2 linked regions of the Pyxidicoccus trucidator genome follow. The main gene of each other region encodes a partner of the protein of the gene in region 2 in a complex. Links are inferred from orthologs where the notes say so. Each region holds a gene or a part of one and is shown on either strand. Other genes may lie near its edges.

Region 1 (10,426 bases), 280 kb from region 2 along the record:
CGGCCTTCTGGGCGTCAACGATCTCGATGTCGTTGTCGCCGAACATGCTCATCACGTCGTCGATCTGATCGGACGACACGATGTCGGCGGGGAGCGCGTCGTTCACCTCGTCGTAGGTGAGGAAGCCCTTCTCTCGGCCCGCGGCGAGCAGGTCCTTGACCTCCTTGCGCTCGGCGACCGGATCCTCCTCGACGTCGTCCTCGACGGCGTCCGGGTCCACCTGGACGGCGGCGGCAGCCTCTTCCGCGGCCTCCTCGGGGTCCACGTCATCCGCCATGGCCGAGGTGACGCCCTTCTTCTTCTTGAGCTTCTCCGTGGCCTCGGCGACGACGTCCGACTTCGCGGAGATCGCCTCCTTCTCCTCGGTGCCCGCCTTCGTCCCCTTCGCCGACGAGGTCGCGGAGCTGTCCGGAGCCTTCTTCTTACGGATCACCGGATCCACCTTCTTCTTGGTGGGCTTCACGGACGCCTTCGTGGGCTTCTGCGTCGGCATTCGGGTACTTCTCCTTAGGAAATTCAGGGGCTTGAGGCCAGGGGCAAGCCGGCCGATCTACCGCAAAGTCAGGGTTTCTTACAAACGCGAACTCAAACCGGTTGCATGGGCGCCTTTGTTCCCGACGTGGAGGAGGGCCTGAGCTCCTCCAGGACACGCTTCTTGAGCGCCAACAGTTCCACGCGCTCCGAAAGGAGCTGGCGCGTCTCCTCTGTCAGGTCGAACGCTCCCGCCGTCTGCTCCGTCGCTCGCCTTATATAAACGAGGCGTTCGTCAATGCGCCGCACCATGATTTCCCTGCAGATGTTCGAGAAGTCGTGCTCCAGCGTCGCCCCTGTCTCGGGCAGCTGGCGCCAGGCTTCCGCGACGGAGCGCTTCACGGCGTCCGAGGCCTCGTAGAGCGCATCCTCGGTGCCATGCCCGGACGTGGCATGAGCAAGCGCCATCCGCAGGCCCATGTGTGACAGCTCATCACACACCCGGAACGTGTCCCGGGCGAGCAGGCGGGCGTCCCTCAGGACGGAGGCCACGTAGAGCGTCTCCAGCCAGGGCGGCGGCTTCTCCGTGGGGCGGGGCGGCTGCTGCCCGGGGCCGGTGCCGGCGCCGGGGTTGGCGCCCTGGGGCCCCACGGTGGTGGGCTTGGGGCGCAGGTTGCGGAGGGACTCGTCGACGATGGCCGCCGTCCAGCCGAACCAGGACGCCAGGGCCTCGAAGAGGTCCTTGCGCACCAGCCCCGGGGGGACCTGGGCAATCATCGGCTTGAGCCTGTCCAACGCCGCCATCTTCTCCTCGAAGGGTGACCGGGTACCGTCGGGCAGGACGGTGGTGAAGAGGTGCGTGGTCAGCGGCTGGGCGCTGTCGAGCAGGCGCTCCACACCTTCTGAACCCTCGCGACGCGCGAAGGTGTCCGGGTCGTCGCCCTGCGGCAGCAACGCAACCCGGGCGTCCGCCCCCGCGGCGAGCAGGGGACCGGCGAGTCGCTCGACAGCGGCAAGGCCGGCCTTGTCCCCGTCCAGCAGGAGGTAGAGCCGCTTCGCGTCCACGCGCCGCAGCCCCTGGAGGTGGCCGGGCGTGAGGTTGGTGGAGCACAGCGCCACCGAGTGCCGGATGCCCACCTGGTACAGGCCGATGCAGTCGAAGTAGCCCTCCACCAGGATGGCGGCCTTGCGCTTGTGGATTTCGTCGCGCGCCTGGTTCATCCCGAAGAGCGTCTCGCTCTTGTTGTAGATGCGGGACTCGCGCGAGTTCAGGTACTTGGGCCCGTCATCCGAGCCCACCAGCCGGCCGCCAAAGGCGATGGAGCGCCCCTCCGGCGAGCGGATGGGGATGACCAGCCGGCTGCGGAAGAAGTCGACGTAGCCTTCGCCACTGGAGCGCGGCGTCACCAGTCCCGCCTGCTGCCCCCACTCCAGCATGCCCTGCTTCTGGAGACGGTCCGCCAGGGTGCTCCACGCGTTGGGGGCCCAGCCCAGCCCATAGGCCATGGCCGTCTCCTCGGAGACGCCGCGGCTGGCGACGTAGGCCCGCGCGGCGCGGCCCTCGTCGTGCTGCCAGAGCAGGGCGCGGAAGTGCTCGGCGGCGAAGTCCGTGGCGTCCTTGATGCGCTGCCGCTCCCGGACGCCGGGGTCCTCCTCGCCCTCCACGTCGATGCCCAGCTCCTGCGCCAGGTCCTTCACCGCGTCGACGAAGGTCTTCCCCAGGTAGCGCTGGATGAAGGACACCGCGTCGCCGCTGGCCCGGCAGCCATGGCAGAAATAGAAGCGCTTCTCCGGCACCACGTAGAAGGAGGGCGTCTTCTCCTGGTGGAAGGGACAGCAGGCCTTCCACTCACGCCCGGCCTTCTTCAGCTCCACGTGGCGCGAAATCACGCCCACGAGGTCGACCCGGTCTAGGATTTCCTGGATTTTGTGTTCCGGAATCACAGCACCCACCCCCTGGCCCACGCACAGGTGGGCGCACGCCTGACATCATCACAGCCCAGGCTGACGTCTCCCGCCCGCCAGGCGACCTGGCAGATCCTGCCCACGGGCGTGGGAGGAGGGGAGCGGCGGAGGCGAGGGGAGGGATGGGGCACGGCACGGACTCCTACGGCCCTGGGACACGACGTCCGCCGGACAAGGGCGGGACGCGGTGGGGACCGGCCCAGGCACTTAATGACGGGGGGGCGGAGGGGCAAGTTTCCGCCCCCAGGGCCGCCCCAAAAGCAACGGCGCCGCCGGTTTCCCGACAGCGCCGGCAGGCTTCAACCTAGCCTCAGGTGGATCAGGACAGCTTCGCCAGCTGGGCCTTCACGGCCTCGGAGATGACGCGGCCCTCGGCCTTGCCCTGGACCTTGGGGTTGAGGTTCTTCATCACCGCGCCCATGTCCTTGGGGCCCTTGGCGCCGACCTCGGCGATGGCGGCCTGGACCTCGGCGGCGAGCTCGTCGGCGCTGAGCTGCTTGGGGAGGTAGTTCTGGAGGACGCCGATTTCGGCCTCTTCCTTCTCCGCCAGCTCGGGGCGGCCGCCGGACTTGAACTGCTCGATGGAGTCACGGCGCTGCTTGATGAGGCCGGCGATGACCGTCAGGACGCCCGCGTCATCGAGGGCGGAAGCGCCCGGCTCGACTTCCTTGTACTTCACCGCGCTCTTGAGCATCCGCAGGACGAGGAGGGTGAGCTCGTTCTTGGACCGCATCGCGTCCTTCAGGTCCGCGTCGATCCGCTCCTTCAGGGTTGCCATGTCGCGACTCCGCTGGGGGAAAGTGTGTTCCGGGGACTGGACGGCGGGAGCCAGGGCACCTGACGGGGCCCCGGCTCCAGCGCGGGCCTCGCTTAGAACGACTTGCGGGCCTTCTTCACCGCGCGCTTCTTGGCGGCGAGGGCCTTCTTCTTCCGCTTCACGGAAGGCTTCTCGTAGTGCTCGCGCTTGCGGATCTCGGAAAGGATTCCGGCCTTCTCGGTGGCCTTCTTGAAGCGCTTGAGGGCGCTTTCAATGGACTCTCCTTCCTTAACTCGGATACCGGGCATACTGTCACCTCCTTCCGCCATGCGTAGATGTGGGTGTGACTTTAAAGGGGCAGCGGGTATGTCCCAGTGCCGGGCAAAACGCAAGGGCGCTGGAGGGAAACGCTAGGGCCGATGCACTAGAGTGGCCGCATCGTGAGCCCTGCCCTCCTCCTGGTGGTGCTCCTGGCGACCGGCCAGAGCGCCGGCACCGGGACGAAGGACTGCTGGACGTCATGCCAGCGGCACGTGCTGGACTCCGCGCAGCGCGCGAGGGTCTGCAGGGCATGCCTGCCCGGCGGCCGTGTCGACGCGTGGGTGGGTGCCCTGGAGGGCATGCGGCCGTCGAATCGCGACGCGCTCGTCTCGGCCCGGAAGGACGCGGACTGGCGGGTGAGGTGGGCCGCGGTGCGCGCGGAGGCCCGACTCCGGGGCATCACCGAGCGGCGTCTCCTGGCGGAGTGGGTGTCGGCGTCGCCCGCCGCCGCGGACCTGGACGCGTGCCTCACCGCCGCCCGTGCCGCCGCCGAGGCGGGCCAGTCCTCCGCGGACTTCCTCAAGGATGCGGGCGCGCGCGGCCCGGACGCGGCGGCCCGGGTGTGGGCGCGCCGGGACGCCATCCGCAAGGCGCTGGAGCTGGAGCTGTACGCGGAAGATTTGAAGGTGCGGGGCGTCGCGCTCGCGCACCTGTCCGGCTTCCTCGGCAGGCGGCCGGCGCGGGTGGTGCTGGACGCGCTGGAGACGCGGCCGGAGGCGGGTGACGCCATCACCGCCGGGGCGCTGAAGGTGGTGGCCGAGCGCAAGCGCACCTCGGTGGGGCGCCTGCTGCTGGACGAGGCCCGGCCGGCGGACGAGGCGCGGGTGAACCGCCTCTTCGCGGTGTACTCGCGAGAGCTGGAGGCGCTGCAGGCGGACCTGTCCGGAGCGGGGCCCCTCCAGCGGCGCAAGGCGGTGCAGGCCCTGCGCGTCTACGGCCCGCTGGCGCGCCGGGAGCTGGAGCAGTCGCTGGGGGACGCGGACCGCCAGGTGCGTCAGGACGCCGCCCGCGTGCTGGCCGAGGTGGAGGGACTGTCGCTGCGCCAGGCCGCCGAGCGCCGGCTGGCGACGAAGGACGCCGCGGCGGCACGGCCCTGGCTGGAGGCCATGGTGCACGAGAAGGGCTGCGCGGCCTTCTTCGTGGGCACGGCCCGGGACAGGGCGCTGCCCGCGGCCCTGCGCGGCGACGCGCTGGCGCAATTGGCGGACTGCGACGAGGGCAGCCGCGAGCGCCTGGGCACGCTGACACCCTACCTTCGCGACTCCGAGGCGCTGGTGCGGGCCGGCGCCGTCCGCGTGCTGGGCGTGCTGCCGGCGCGCAACCCGGAGGTGGCGGAGGCCACCTCGCACGCGCTGGAGGACCCGGCGCCGGAGGTGGTGGCCGCCGCGCTGGAGGTGGTGGGGGGCCACCGCCTGTCCCCGCGTGGGGACGACGCCGCGGTGCTGCTCGACTCGGAGCACCCGGTGGTGCGCGCGGCCGCCGCGAAGGCGCTGGAGCACATCGGCCGCCCGGCCCACGTGAAGGGGCTGGCCGTGTGCCTTCGCCAGGATCCGGTGTCCGCCGTGCGGGTGGCCGCGGCGCAGGCCCTGGTGCGCATTGGAGGGCCCCACGCCGCCGCCGCCCTGTCCGACGCGGCGGCCCGCGACGCGGACACCCACGTGCAGCACGTGTCGCGCGAGGGACTGCGCCGGCTGGGCTTCGGCCTCTAGTAAGGAGTGGGGGAGGGCGTCAGATGCCGCTGACGGCCTTGGCGTCCACGCGGTTGCGGCCCGCGCGCTTGGCCCGGTACAGGTACTTGTCCGCCGCGGCGATGAGGTCCTCGGGCTGGGAGAAGTCCGAGTCCAGCAGCGTGGCCACGCCCAGGCTGATGGTGACCTTGATGGGCGTGCCTCCGAAGACGAAGTCGGCCTTGTCCACCGCGTAGCGGCAGCGCTCGGCACACGCCAGCGCCTGGTCCTCGGCGGACTCGCGCAGCATCAGCGCGAACTCCTCGCCGCCGTAGCGCGCCAGCAGGTCCTCGGTGCGCACCGTGTCGCTCACGCGCTGGGCGATGCGCGTCAGCACGTAGTCGCCAGCCGGGTGGCCGTACGCGTCGTTGATCTTCTTGAAGTGGTCCACGTCGAAGAGGACCAGCGACAGCGGCACCCGGTGGCGCAGGCAGTAGCTGAACTCCTTGCGCACCGTCTCCAGGAAGTACTTCTTGTTGTAGACGCGGGTGAGGCCGTCGCGCGTGGCGGACTCGTAGATGCTGCGCTGGTACTGCTCCTCGAGCTCGTCCTGGATGGAGAACTTGAGGACGGTGTTGGAGCCGATTTGAATCTTGTCGCCGTCGTAGAGCGGCGCGGCGTTGACCTTCAGGCCGTTGAGGTACGTGCCGTTGGTGCTGGCCAGGTCCACCAACTGGAAGCGCCCATCCCCCAGCGCCACCACCTTGGCGTGCTTGCGGGAGATGCCGTCGTCCTCCACCTGGAACTGGGCCTCGGTGCTGCGGCCCAGGACGACCTCGGAGCGGTCCAGCTTGAACATCCGCCCGATGCCCGCAGCGGACTTGGCGCTGATGACGATCAGATATGCGCTCTGCTGCTGGGCGCTGCCTAGCAGGTCCGAAATGTTATGGACGGAAGTTTTCTCCTCGGACATCGCATCACCCATCTTACGGGCCGCCTTTTCACATCGGCAAGCATGCTGCCCTACTCTTCACCACCGGCCGTCACTCCGCACGCACCCTCCGCGCGGGCCGGCGGCGTCCGGGGGCGGGCGGGGAGACTGTCGGCCGTCCGACGGTCAGCTCTCCCGCCACCGGGGTCTGGATGAAGCGCGCCAGGGCGTCCGGGGAGTGTGGGTGGTAGGCCAGCCCCTGCATCAGCTTCACCAGCGCCGCCGAGGGGGTCATGTCCGCGCCGCCCACCGCCCCCGCCGCCAGGGCCTCGGCCCCGGACTCATACAAGCTCAGGTCTACCCCATTGCGGTACGCCTGACTCACCACCACCACCGGCACCCCCCGCTCCCGGGCCTGGGTGAAGAGGGGCTTCAGGGACCGGCCCAGCTCCGGGTCGATGGGGAAGTTGCCCGCCCCGTACGCCTCCAGGATGAGCCCGCGCACATGGGGCAGCAGTTGGAGGGGCAGGGCGGGGTCCAGCCCCGGGTACACCTTCAGGAGGAAGACGCGCGAGTCGAGCTTCTCGAAGAGGCGGAAGGCGCCGCGCGGCTTCAGGCCCGGCTCGAATGTCGCGTCCACGCCCAGGGTGCCCAGCACGGGGCAGTTGGGGCTCTCGAAGGCGTCGTACTCGGCCACCTTCACCTTGCGCGTCCGGTTGCCCCGGTAGAGGTGGGAGTCGAAGCAGATAGTCACTTCGCGCGGCCCCTGGAGCGCGGACAGCACCGCGTCGATGAGGTTGAGCCGCGCGTCCGAGCGAATCTCCCCCAGCGGCCGCTGCGAGCCCGTCAGCACCACGGGGCAGGGCGGGTTGCGCAGCATGAAGGAGAGGGCGCTCGCCGTGTACGCCAGCGTGTCCGTCCCATGGGTCACCACGGCCCCGTCGAAGTGGGGGAGGCGGTGGTGGAGGTGGGCGGCCATGCGGCTCCACAGCTCCGGCTGCATCTCCGAGCTGTCGAGGTTGCTGAACAGCTCCAGCTCGATGTCCGCGAGCTGGAACAGCTCCGGGGCGCGGGCCTTGAGCGTCTTGAAGAAGGCCGACGGACGCAGGGCGGACGGCCGACCTCCGGCCATTCCAAGCGTTCCCCCGGTATGCAGCAGCAGGACTCTGGGCATGATGGGCAGGGGGCTTCCCTGCCAAGGCTGGCCTTCCTTTACAAGCCCCGCGCGCATGGCTAAGACCCGCGGCGTGCTCCTTTCCTGCTGGAAGCGTGTCATTCCCCTGCTGGCCGTCGTCCTGACGGCCCCCGGGTGCAAGAGCCCCGAGGGCGCGACTCCGGCCGCCGCCCAGGCTCCCGCCGCCCCGGCGCCAGCCGCTCCCGCCCCGGTCGCGGCCCCCACCCCGGCGCCCATCGCCGCGCCCACGGACCCGGCCGCCGCCCTCAGCGGAATCCCGGGCATGGACTTCTCGTCGCTGCCCCCGACGGCGAAGCGCGAGCTGGCCACCGTCCTCAGCGACGAGTTCTGCTACTGCGGCTGCCCCCACACCCTGGGCGCCTGCCTGAAGCAGCACACCGGCTGCCGGCACGCCAAGCGCATGGCCCGGGTGGCCGCGCGCATGGTGTCCGACGGCAACCCCGCCACCGAGGTCATCGTCTCGCTGTCCCAGTACTACGCCGCCTTCCGGAGCCCCCGGGCGCAGTTCAAGGTGGACGAGCGCATGTGCATCGGGCCCGCCAGCGCCCCGGTGACGGTGGTGGAGTTCTCCGACTTCGAGTGCCCCTTCTGCGCCAAGGCCCGCCCGGTGCTGGAGGCCTTCGCGAAGAAGAACGCGCAGCAGGTGCGCTTCTGCTACCTGCCCTTCCCCCTGTCCAACCACGTCAACGCGGTGCCGGCGGCCCAGGCGGCGCTGTGGGCGAGGGACCAGGGCAAGTTCTGGCCCATGCACGACGCCCTCTTCGAGCACCAGGAGAACCTCAAGCCCGAGGCCCTGCCCGCGCTGGCCAGGGGGCTGGGGCTGGACGGGGACAAGCTGGCCGCGGTGCTGAAGTCGGACATGTACAAGCAGGAGCTGGAGGGCTTCCGCAACCAGGGCCGGGCGGCCGGCATCACCGGCACGCCCGCGGTGCACTTCAACGGGCGCCCGCTCGACCTGGGCTTCATCCAGGACGAGATGCTCTCCCACAGCCTGGAGGACGAGCTGGAGTGGCGCACGAACAACAACGCCTGGGGCGCTGACTGACCGCGGGCATGATGGCGCGCTTCCGCATCGAGGGGACGGGTCAGCTCGCCCCCGAGGATAGACAGGCCCCCTCGCCACTCGCGGGGCGCTCGGGGACGTACGCGCTGATGCCGACGGCGCCCGACCTGCTGGTCTTCTCGCGCACCCCCGCGGAGGGCGGCTCCATCCCCGTTCCGCGCGTGGTGCTGTCCGGGGACGCGGGCGGCTTTCCGTTGTCGGACCTCATCGCCTTCCTCAGCCAGTCGCGCTGGAGCGGCGTCATCCGCGTCACCTCGCCGGGTGGCGAGCGCTCCGTCACCTTTCGCGAGGGCGAGGTGCGGGGCGCCTCCTCCGACGACCCGGCGGACCGGCTGGGCGAGGTGCTGGTGCGCCTGGGCTACGTCGAGCGGCCCCAGGTGGAGACGGTGCTGCGCGAGCACCCCCCTTCCAAGGTGGGCCGCGCGCTGGTGGAGAAGGGGCTCCTGCAGGCGCATGACCTCTTCAAGTGCGTCACCCACCAGGTGAGCGAAATCTTCCACGCCATCGTCCTGTGCCGCGAGGGGAGCTTCTTCCTCGTGGACCAGCCGGTGGACGAGAAGACGGGTCACATCATCCAGCTCTCCACGCAGAGCCTGCTGATGGACAGCATCCGGAAGATTGACGAGATGGCGCACTTCCGGAAGCGCATCCCCCACGGGCGGCTGTACGTGGCGCGCAAGCGCCCCTCGGACGGGAAGCTGGAGGAGGACGAGGACCGGGTGCTGGGCCTGCTCGACGGCCGGCGCACGATTCTCGAGCTGGGCCACGCCGCGCGGCTGTCCGAGTTCGACATCACCAAGGTGGTGTTCCGGCTGCTGGAGGGGGGCTTCGCGTCGGTGACGGACAAGCCCCTCATGGCGCCCGGGGCCACCGCCACCACTCCCACGCCCGTGCCGGTGAAGGTTGCGCCCGTGGCCGCTGCGCCAGTGGCTCCGCCCGTTCCTCCCGTGCGCGCCGTGCCGGTGGTGGACCCGCGCCCGGTGGCGCGCGTCTTCAACTTCATCTTCCGGGAGATTCGCGACGAGGTGTCCAAGCAGGGCATGGACCGCGAGTTCATCGCCGCCGCCAACGCCGCGCTCTCCGGCCAGGCGCTGTCGTCCTCGCCGGTGCTGGAGGGGCTGGCCTTCGCGGCGGATGGCAGCCTGCCCGAGGCGAAGCTGATTGCGGGCTTCGAGCGGCACCGCTCGCAGCTGGGCAGCGAGCCGCTGGCGTCCTTCAAGCAGGCGCTCAGCGACGTGATGTTCTTCCTCCTCTTCCAGGCCGGCGAGCTGCTGGAGTCGCGCGCGGACGAGGACCTCGCCCGGCGCGTGAAGGAACTCCTGGCCACGCTCGAGGCACCGTGACGGCGGACCTGGAGCTGCCCCGGCTGACGGCGGACGTGCCCGGTTGCGGGGGCGCCTTCAAGCTGGTGCCCGAGGACTTCGAGGTGGAGGAGGTGCCCGCGTACCTCCCTTCCGGTGAGGGCGAGCACCTCTACCTCTGGGTGGAGAAGCGCGGCCGGGACACCCGCGAGGTGGTGAAGGCGCTGGCGCTGGCGCTGGGCGTGTCCGAGGACGACGTGGGCGTGGCGGGGATGAAGGACCGGCAGGCCGTCACCCGGCAGCTCATCTCCGTGCCCGCGCGCGCGGAGGCGAAGGTGGGTGACTTCGCCCTGGACGGAGTGAGCCTCCTCTGGACGAAGCGGCACGGGAACAAGCTCCGCACCGGCCACCTGCGTGGCAACCGCTTCCGCCTGCGGCTGCGGGGCGTGAAGGACGTGGGGGCCGCGCGGGAGACCTTCTCCCGGCTGGTGGAGCGGGGCCTGCCCAACTACTTCGGCGAGCAGCGCTTCGGCCGCGCGGGCGACAACGCGGACCTGGGCCGGCTGCTGGTGCTGGGCCAGCGGCTGCCGAAGCGGCCGGAACGCTTCCAGCGAAAGCTGTACCTGTCCGCCTTCCAGTCCCGCCTCTTCAACCGGGCGCTGGCGGAGCGCCTGCGCGCGGGCACGCTGGCCACCGCGCTGCGCGGGGACGTGCTGCGCAAGGAAGAGACGGGCGGCCTCTTCGTCTGCGAGGCG
Region 2 (6,910 bases):
GACAAGCGTGGTGGTGGCCGCGGCTTCGGCCGCAAGAAGGTCTGCCGCTTCTGCGCCGAGAAGAACGCCTCCGTGGACTTCAAGGACCAGGCGACGCTGAAGTACTTCGTCACCGAGCGCGGCAAGATCATCCCCCGCCGCATCTCCGGCAACTGCGCGAAGCACCAGCGTGAGGTGGCCGTGGCCATCAAGCGCGCCCGTGGCATCGCGCTGCTCCCCTACAACGCGGTGGTCGGCTAGCCGCCGGTCCGCACAGGAGACTGAACATGAAGGTCATTCTGCGTGAGGACGTCGAGAACCTGGGCAAGTCCGGGGAGCTCGTCACCGTGAAGGACGGCTTCGGCCGCAACTACCTCCTGCCCCGCAAGAAGGCGGTGCTGGCGAGCGAGCAGAACCTGCGGCAGCTCGAGCACGAGAAGGGCGTCATCACCGCCCGGAACGCCAAGCTCAAGGGCGCGGCCGAGGAGCAGGCGAAGAAGATCGGCTCCATCAAGGTGACCATCAAGCGCAAGGTCGGCGAGCAGGACAAGCTCTTCGGCTCCGTCACCGCGCTGGACATCGCCGAGGCGGTCGCCGCCCAGGGGCAGACGGTGGACCGTCGCGCCATCCACCTGGCCGAGCCCATCAAGTCGACGGGCAGCTACGAAGTGGAGCTCCGCCTGCACAGCGAAGTGAAGGCGAAGATCAAGGTCGACGTGGTGGCCGAGTAGTCCTCGCCTCCCGTCGTTGAAGTGAGAGAGGCCGTCCGGGGAGACCCGGGCGGCCTTTCGCTTTGTCCCCTCCTCCCGTCCGGCTCGCGCCGCGTCCGGTCCGTCCCGCGACATCCGCGTGGAGCGCCGGGCGCGCGGTGCGTATCCCGGAGTGGAAGGAGGCTCACCCATGAGCACCGCTACCGCTGCGCCGCACCCCGTTGACGAGCACCGCCCCGACCTGGACTGGCTCCGGGTGGTGGCCATCCTCCTGCTGCACCTGTTCCACACGGGGATGATGTTCAACACGTGGGACTGGCACGTGAAGAGCGCCCAGGCGCTGCCCGCGCTGGAGCCCGTCATGGAGGTGATGCACCACCTCCGGATGCCGCTCTTGATGTTCATCGCCGGGGTGGGCACGGCGCTGGCGCTGCGGCGCCGCTCGCTGAAGGGCTTCGCGGGAGACCGCGCGAAGCGCCTGCTGGGGCCGGTGGTGTTCGGCATCTTCGTGGTGGTGCCGCCGCAGATCTACATCGAGCAGCTGTTCCGCGGTCGGTTCCACGGTGACTACGCGGCCTTCTACCCGTCGGTGTTCGACTTCGTGCCCTACCCGGCCGGCAGCTTCAGCTGGCACCACCTCTGGTTCGTCGTGTACCTCTTCGTCTACTGCATGCTGGCGCTGCCGCTCTTCGCGGCGCTGGCCACGGCGCGCGGGCAGGCCCTGCTCACGCGGGTGGAGGGCTGGCTGTGCCGGGGATGGAACGTGGCCTTCCTCTTCCTGCCGCTCGCGCTCAACTGGCTGCTGCTGCGCCACCACCCCACGACGCACGCGCTCCTCGACGACCCGAGGACCTTCGGCCACTACGGCATCCTCTTCCTGCTGGGCCACCTGCTGGGCCGCTGCCCGCGCATCTGGGATTCCCTGGTGGAGCGGCGGCGGGCGCTGCTGGCGGCGAGCGCCGTGCTCTTCGCCGTCATGATGCCGGACTCGGAGTTCCCCCTGGTGCCGGAGGTGCTCGGCGCGCAGGCGGCGCTCTGGCTGTTCATCCTGACGGCGCTGGCGTGGGCCCGGGCGCGCATCCGCGTCCGCCGTCCCTGGCTGAAGCACGCGCAGGAGCTGTCCTATCCCTTCTACATCCTCCACCAGACGGTCATCGTCGTCCTGGGCTACGCGCTCCTGGCGCTGCCGGTGGGGCCGTGGGCGCTGTTCGGGGTGGTGCTCGTCGTGTCCTTCGGCGTCACGTGGGGACTGACGGAGGCCGTGGCGCGGGTGCCCTTCCTGAGGCCGTGCTTCGGGATGAAGCCGCGCGACTCCCGGCCCGTGGCCCTCCGGACGGCGGAGGCGGGGCATACTGCCTGACAGCCCATGTCACCCCGTGCCTCCGAGAACCTTCGGGCCTCCGTCGCCCCCTGGCAGTGGCCGCGAATCCGTGCGCGCCCCGCGCTGGTGCTGTTCGGCCTCTTCCTGGGGGTGGGGCTGTGGAACGGGCTGACGGTGTACCTCACCATCCTCGGCAATGGCGGCAGCATCCCGGTGCTGGAGCCGTTCGTCTGGGAACTCACCGGAGCGCTGGCGGCGTTGGCCGTGCTGCCCGTCGTACAGACGGCGGTGGTCAACGCGCCCGGGCCCCGCGTCGGCTGGGCGCGCTTCCTGGGCGTCCACGTGGCGGGCTTCGTGCTCTTCACCACGCTGCACATCCTGGTGATGGTGCCCCCGAGGTACCCGCTCTACGCGCTGCTGGACCTGGGCACCTATGACTATGGAGACCTGGTCTTCCGCATTCCCATGGAGGCCCAGAAGGACCTCATCCTCTACTCGGTGGGCGCGACGCTGTGGAGCCTCCTGCTCGCCTGGAAGGAGCGGCAGGCGCGAGCCGTCCGGGAGGCCACGCTGGAGAGTGAGCTGCGGGAGGCCCGGCTGCAGGCGCTCACCGGGCAGCTCCACCCGCACTTCCTCTTCAACGCACTGAACACCATCAGCTCGGTGATGTACGAGGACCTGAAGCGCACGGACCGGCTGCTGAGTGATTTGGGCGGGCTGTTGCGCGCCAGCCTGGAGCGCAAGGAGGCCACGTGGACGCTCGCGGAGGAGCGTGCCCATGCGGAGCGCTTCGTCGCGCTGCTGACAGCCCGGTTCGGCGAGCGCGTGACGGTGCGCTGGGACGTGGCCCCTGGGCTGGAGGGCGCGCGGGTGCCGTGCTTCGCGCTGCAGTCGCTGGTGGAGAACGCGGTGAAGCACAACCAGGACCGGAGGGAGCCGCTGGAGGTCCGCATCCGCGCTCGCGAGGACGGGGCGGACTGGCGGCTGGAGGTGGAGGACACGGGACGCGGCTTCGCGGAAGCCTCCCCCGCCACGGGGCCCGGCGTGGGGCTGGCGCACCTGGAGCGCATCCTCGCGTTGCTGCACGGAGGGCGGGCGAGGATGGAGCGAGGGCGCGGCCCGGAAGGCGGTGCACGGGTGTCGCTGTGGCTCCCGCGTGAGGTGGCGGCATGAAGCGCTTCAGCGTGAGGCCCATGGATGCAGCGACCGATGCTCGACCCGTGAGCACGTGTCCTCGGCTCCCGCGTGAGGTGGCGGCATGAAGCGCTTCAGCGTGCTGGTCGTGGACGACGAGGCCCCCGCGCGGGCAAAGGTGAAGCGCCTGCTGGCGGACGACGCGCGCTTCGTCCTCGCGGGCGAGGCAGCGGACGGAACGGAAGCCCTCTCGCGCGTGGGAGCCCTGCGCCCGGACCTGCTGGTGCTCGACGTGCAGATGCCGGGGCTCACCGGCTTCGAGGTGCTGGAGGCGCTCGGCCCGGAGGACTGCCCCGCCGTCATCTTCTCCACCGCCTACGACGCCTTCGCCCTCCGGGCCTTCGACGCGCACGCGGTGGACTACCTCCTCAAGCCCTACGACGCGGACCGCTTCGGCAGGGCGCTCGACAAGGCCCACGCGCTGCTGATCGGCGGACAGCCCGAGACAGGCCGCCTCCAGTCGCTGCTGGAAGACCTGTCCCGCGCCCAGCCCGCGCGCCCGCTGGAGCGGCTGGTGGTGAAGGTGGGCGAGGCCTGGGTGCCGCTGCGCCTGGACACCGTCTGGCGCCTGTCCTCGGAGGACAAGTACGTGCGCCTCTACACCGACCAGGGCGAGCACCTGGTCCGGCAGAGCCTCCGCGCCCTGGAAGATCGGTTGGACGCCGCGCGCTTCGTGCGCGTGCACCGCGGCGACATCATCAACCTGGACGCCGTGGCGCGGCTGGAGCCCTGGACGCACGGGGACGGCATCCTCGTCCTCAAGAACGGCACCACCGTGGTGCTCAGCCGCACCTGGCGTGAAGCCTTCCTCCAGAAGTGGGGCCTGGAGGGGTGAGTCAGGGGGTAGGGTCGCCCCCCTCCACCCACCCGGTGCTACAGGTCTGTGGCGGGAATTTGGAGATGTCAGGCCCGCCTGTAGAGTGGGCAGGCAGCCATGGATAACGTCCTCGACATCAGAGAAGGCCGGCGGGTTCACGAGGACCTGGCCGCGGAGCGAGCGGTGCTGGGCGCCGTGCTCGCGGACAACACCCTCATCGCCGCCGTGGGTGAGGTGGTCTTCCCGGACGACTTCTCCAGCCCCGCGCACGCGCAGATCTTCGCGGCGATGCTCAAGCTGGACGGCCAGTCCAAGCAGGTCGACCACCTGACCCTGGCCGAGGAGCTGAAGGTCCTCGGCCAGCTCGTCGCCGTGGGCGGCCCCGCGTACCTGATGCGGCTGGACCAGGTGGTGCCGCTGGCGTCCAACGCCGTCCAGTACGCGCAGATCGTCAAGGACCAGGCCCTGCGCCGGCGCCTGGCCAACGTGGGCCGGGAGATTCAAGAGCTCGCCAGCTCGGAGACGGGCGAGCTGGAAGTGCTGCTCGACGAGGCCGAGCGCAAGGTGTTCCTCCTCGCGGAGAAGAAGCGCGAGGGCGACCTGCGCCCGGTCAGCGAGCTGATGGAGCAGACGCTCGACCTGCTCGACAAGATGAAGGCCGCGGCCACGGGCATCACGGGCCTGTCCACCGGCTACATCGACCTGGACAACCAGCTCACCGGCCTGCACGCGGGCGAGCTCATCATCCTCGCGGCGCGGCCGGGCATCGGCAAGACGTCCCTCGCGATGAACATCGCCGTGCACGCGGCGCTGAAGGAGAACAAGGCCGTCGGCATCTTCAGCCTGGAAATGCCCGCGGACCAGCTGCTCATGCGTCTGCTGGCCTCCACCGCGCGCGTGGACATGAAGAAGCTGCGCGGCGGCCGGCTGTCGCCGCACGACGAGGAGAAGTTCCAGGAGATGGCGGGCGCGCTCTACAACGCCCCCATCTACATCGACGACTCCGGTGGCTTGTCCCCGTTCGACCTGCGCGCCAAGGCGCGGCGCGTGAAGCAGAAGGACCCCCGGCTGTCGCTGCTGGTCATCGACTACCTCCAGCTCATGCACCAGAAGGGCAAGGTGGAGAGCCGCCAGTTGGAAGTCGCGGAAATCTCCCGCGCGCTCAAGCAGCTGGCCAAGGAGCTGGAGGTGCCCATCATCGCGCTCAGCCAGCTCAACCGTAAGGTGGAGGAGCGCAAGGGCGGCAAGCCCATGCTGTCCGACCTTCGTGAGTCCGGCTCCATCGAGCAGGACGCCGACGTGGTGATGTTCATCCACCGTGAGGATACGGACGAAGGCGGCCCGGACGGCGCGGCTCCGCCCTCCAGCACCGTCATCCCGGTGGAGCTCATCGTCGCCAAGCAGCGTAACGGCCCCGTGGGCTCCGTCGACCTGGTGTTCCTCTCGGAATACACCCGCTTCGAGAGCCGCTCCCGCGGCGAGTAGCCGGTCCGCTACGCGGCGCGCAGGTAGCGCACCACCAGGCCCCGGGCCGCGCGCACCGAGGCCTCCAGCGTGCGGCCCCGCCCCAGCTCCGTGGCCAGCGCGGACGCCAGCCGGCACCCGGTGCCACGGCGTCCGGGCGCGCGCTCCAGCCACTCACCGCGCAGCACCCGCACGCGCTCCGGTGTGGCCAGCACGTCCGCGAGCCCCTCCACGTCCGGCAGGTGCCCGCCCTTCACCAACACCGCGGCGAAGCCGTACCGCGCCAGCGCGGCGGCGGACTCCACGGCCTCCTCCACCGAGCGGGGCGCGGGCCGGCGCAGCAGCCAGCCCGCCTCGTCCAGGTTGGGCGTGAGCACCACGCGCGGGCCCGCCAGCGCCAGGTAGCCCCGCGCGGACAGGCGCGACAGCGGCTGCCCCCGCGAGGTGCGCACCACCGGGTCCACCACCCACCACGCGTCCGAGCCCTCCAGTGCCACGCGCGCGGCGGACAGCTGCGCGGGCCCCGGCACCATGCCCCACTTCACCGCGTGCAGCGGGCCCAGCTCGCGCGCGGCGGCCACCTGCGCGGAAAGCATGCGCGGCGCGGCGGCCACCCAGGTGAACGTCCGCGTGCCCTGCGCCGTCTGCGCCATGGGCACCGCCACCGGCTGGCCACCCCGCGCCAGCACGGCCGACACGTCCGCCAGCAACCCCGCCCTCCCCGTGGGCTCATGCCCGGCCAGCAGGAGGACGCGGGGAATCACCGCCGGTGCTCGCGCGCCTTCTGGATGAAGGACTTGTACAGGCCCAGGTGCACGGGAATGCTGGTGGCCATGTACTCGGGGTGCCACTGCACGCCCACCGCGAAGCCATGCACGGTGGACTCAATCGCCTCCACCACGCCGTCCGGCGCCACCGCGCACACCACCGAGTCCTTGCCCGCGACCCGCACCGCCTGGTGGTGCGTGGAGTTGACCATCAGCTGGCCGTGCCCCACCGCCTCCGCCAGCAGCGTGCCGTTCTTCACGTCCACCGGGTGCTGGGGCTGGGTGCGGTCATGCTTCTGCTCGTGCTCGCGCGCGCCCGGCACCTCGCGGCCGATGTCCTGGAACAGCGTGCCGCCCAGGATGACGTTGAGCAACTGCATGCCGCCGCAGATGCCCAGCACCGGCATGTTGCGCTTGAGCGCGCCGCGCATCAGCGCCGCCTCGAACGCGGTGCGGCCCTCCTTCAGCGCACCCAGGCCCTCGCGCGCCGCCTCCCCGTAGGCTTCCGGGGGGACGTCGAACGCGCCGCCGGTGACGAGCACCCCGGAGACACGGTCCAGGTACGCCTCCACGCATGTCGGGTCGTCTGAGTACGGCAGCACGAAGGGCAGGCCCCCCATGCGCAGCACCGCGTCCGAGTACGGCACCTTCAGCTCAT

What was found.
Region 1: the proteins of dnaB (region 2) and dnaG are in contact, whole or in part, in a crystal structure (PDB 2R6A), measured with the Geobacillus stearothermophilus proteins. The link is inferred for Pyxidicoccus trucidator from one-to-one orthologs. Residues at the interface, in WP_033016901.1 of Geobacillus stearothermophilus: Ser13, Glu15, Ala16, Gln18, Glu91, Leu92, Asp94, Ala95, Val96, Pro97, Thr98, Ala99, Ala100, Asn101, Tyr104, Tyr105, Ile108; in WP_049624496.1 of Geobacillus stearothermophilus: Lys456, Leu457, Leu458, Pro459, Ala460, Asn463, Ala464, Leu467, Leu535, Leu536, Ile537, Ala538, Gln544, Glu545, Asp548, Tyr549, His552.

Annotation. Positions count from the first base shown.
Region 1 is NZ_JAAIXZ010000005.1:249,378-259,803, forward strand. Bases 1-2,924 are described here. They hold dnaG (DNA primase), read right to left. Parts: upstream 2,416-2,924; coding sequence 586-2,415; downstream 1-585. Other genes in these bases: rpoD (RNA polymerase sigma factor RpoD), read right to left, coding at 1-493; G4D85_RS16910 (GatB/YqeY domain-containing protein), read right to left, coding at 2,756-2,924. Outside these bases: more of G4D85_RS16910, read right to left, coding at 2,925-3,214; rpsU (30S ribosomal protein S21), read right to left, coding at 3,307-3,501; G4D85_RS16920 (HEAT repeat domain-containing protein), read left to right, coding at 3,634-5,223; G4D85_RS16925 (GGDEF domain-containing protein), read right to left, coding at 5,243-6,154; G4D85_RS16930 (asparaginase), read right to left, coding at 6,225-7,286; G4D85_RS16935 (DsbA family protein), read left to right, coding at 7,360-8,352; G4D85_RS16940 (DUF4388 domain-containing protein), read left to right, coding at 8,361-9,713; tRNA pseudouridine(13) synthase TruD, read left to right, coding at 9,710-10,426. UniProt on the Escherichia coli protein: RNA polymerase that catalyzes the synthesis of short RNA molecules used as primers for DNA polymerase during DNA replication.
Region 2 is NZ_JAAIXZ010000005.1:525,093-532,002, reverse strand. Bases 3,337-6,322 are described here. They hold dnaB (replicative DNA helicase), read left to right. Parts: upstream 3,337-4,138; coding sequence 4,139-5,506; downstream 5,507-6,322. Other genes in these bases: G4D85_RS18010 (gamma-glutamyl-gamma-aminobutyrate hydrolase family protein), read right to left, coding at 6,246-6,322; thiD (bifunctional hydroxymethylpyrimidine kinase/phosphomethylpyrimidine kinase), read right to left, coding at 5,515-6,249; G4D85_RS18025 (LytR/AlgR family response regulator transcription factor), read left to right, coding at 3,337-4,039. In the rest of the region: rpsR (30S ribosomal protein S18), read left to right, coding at 1-240; rplI (50S ribosomal protein L9), read left to right, coding at 267-710; G4D85_RS18035 (acyltransferase family protein), read left to right, coding at 880-2,049; G4D85_RS18030 (sensor histidine kinase), read left to right, coding at 2,056-3,183; more of G4D85_RS18025, read left to right, coding at 3,269-3,336; more of G4D85_RS18010, read right to left, coding at 6,323-6,910. UniProt on the Escherichia coli protein: The main replicative DNA helicase, it participates in initiation and elongation during chromosome replication. Travels ahead of the DNA replisome, separating dsDNA into templates for DNA synthesis.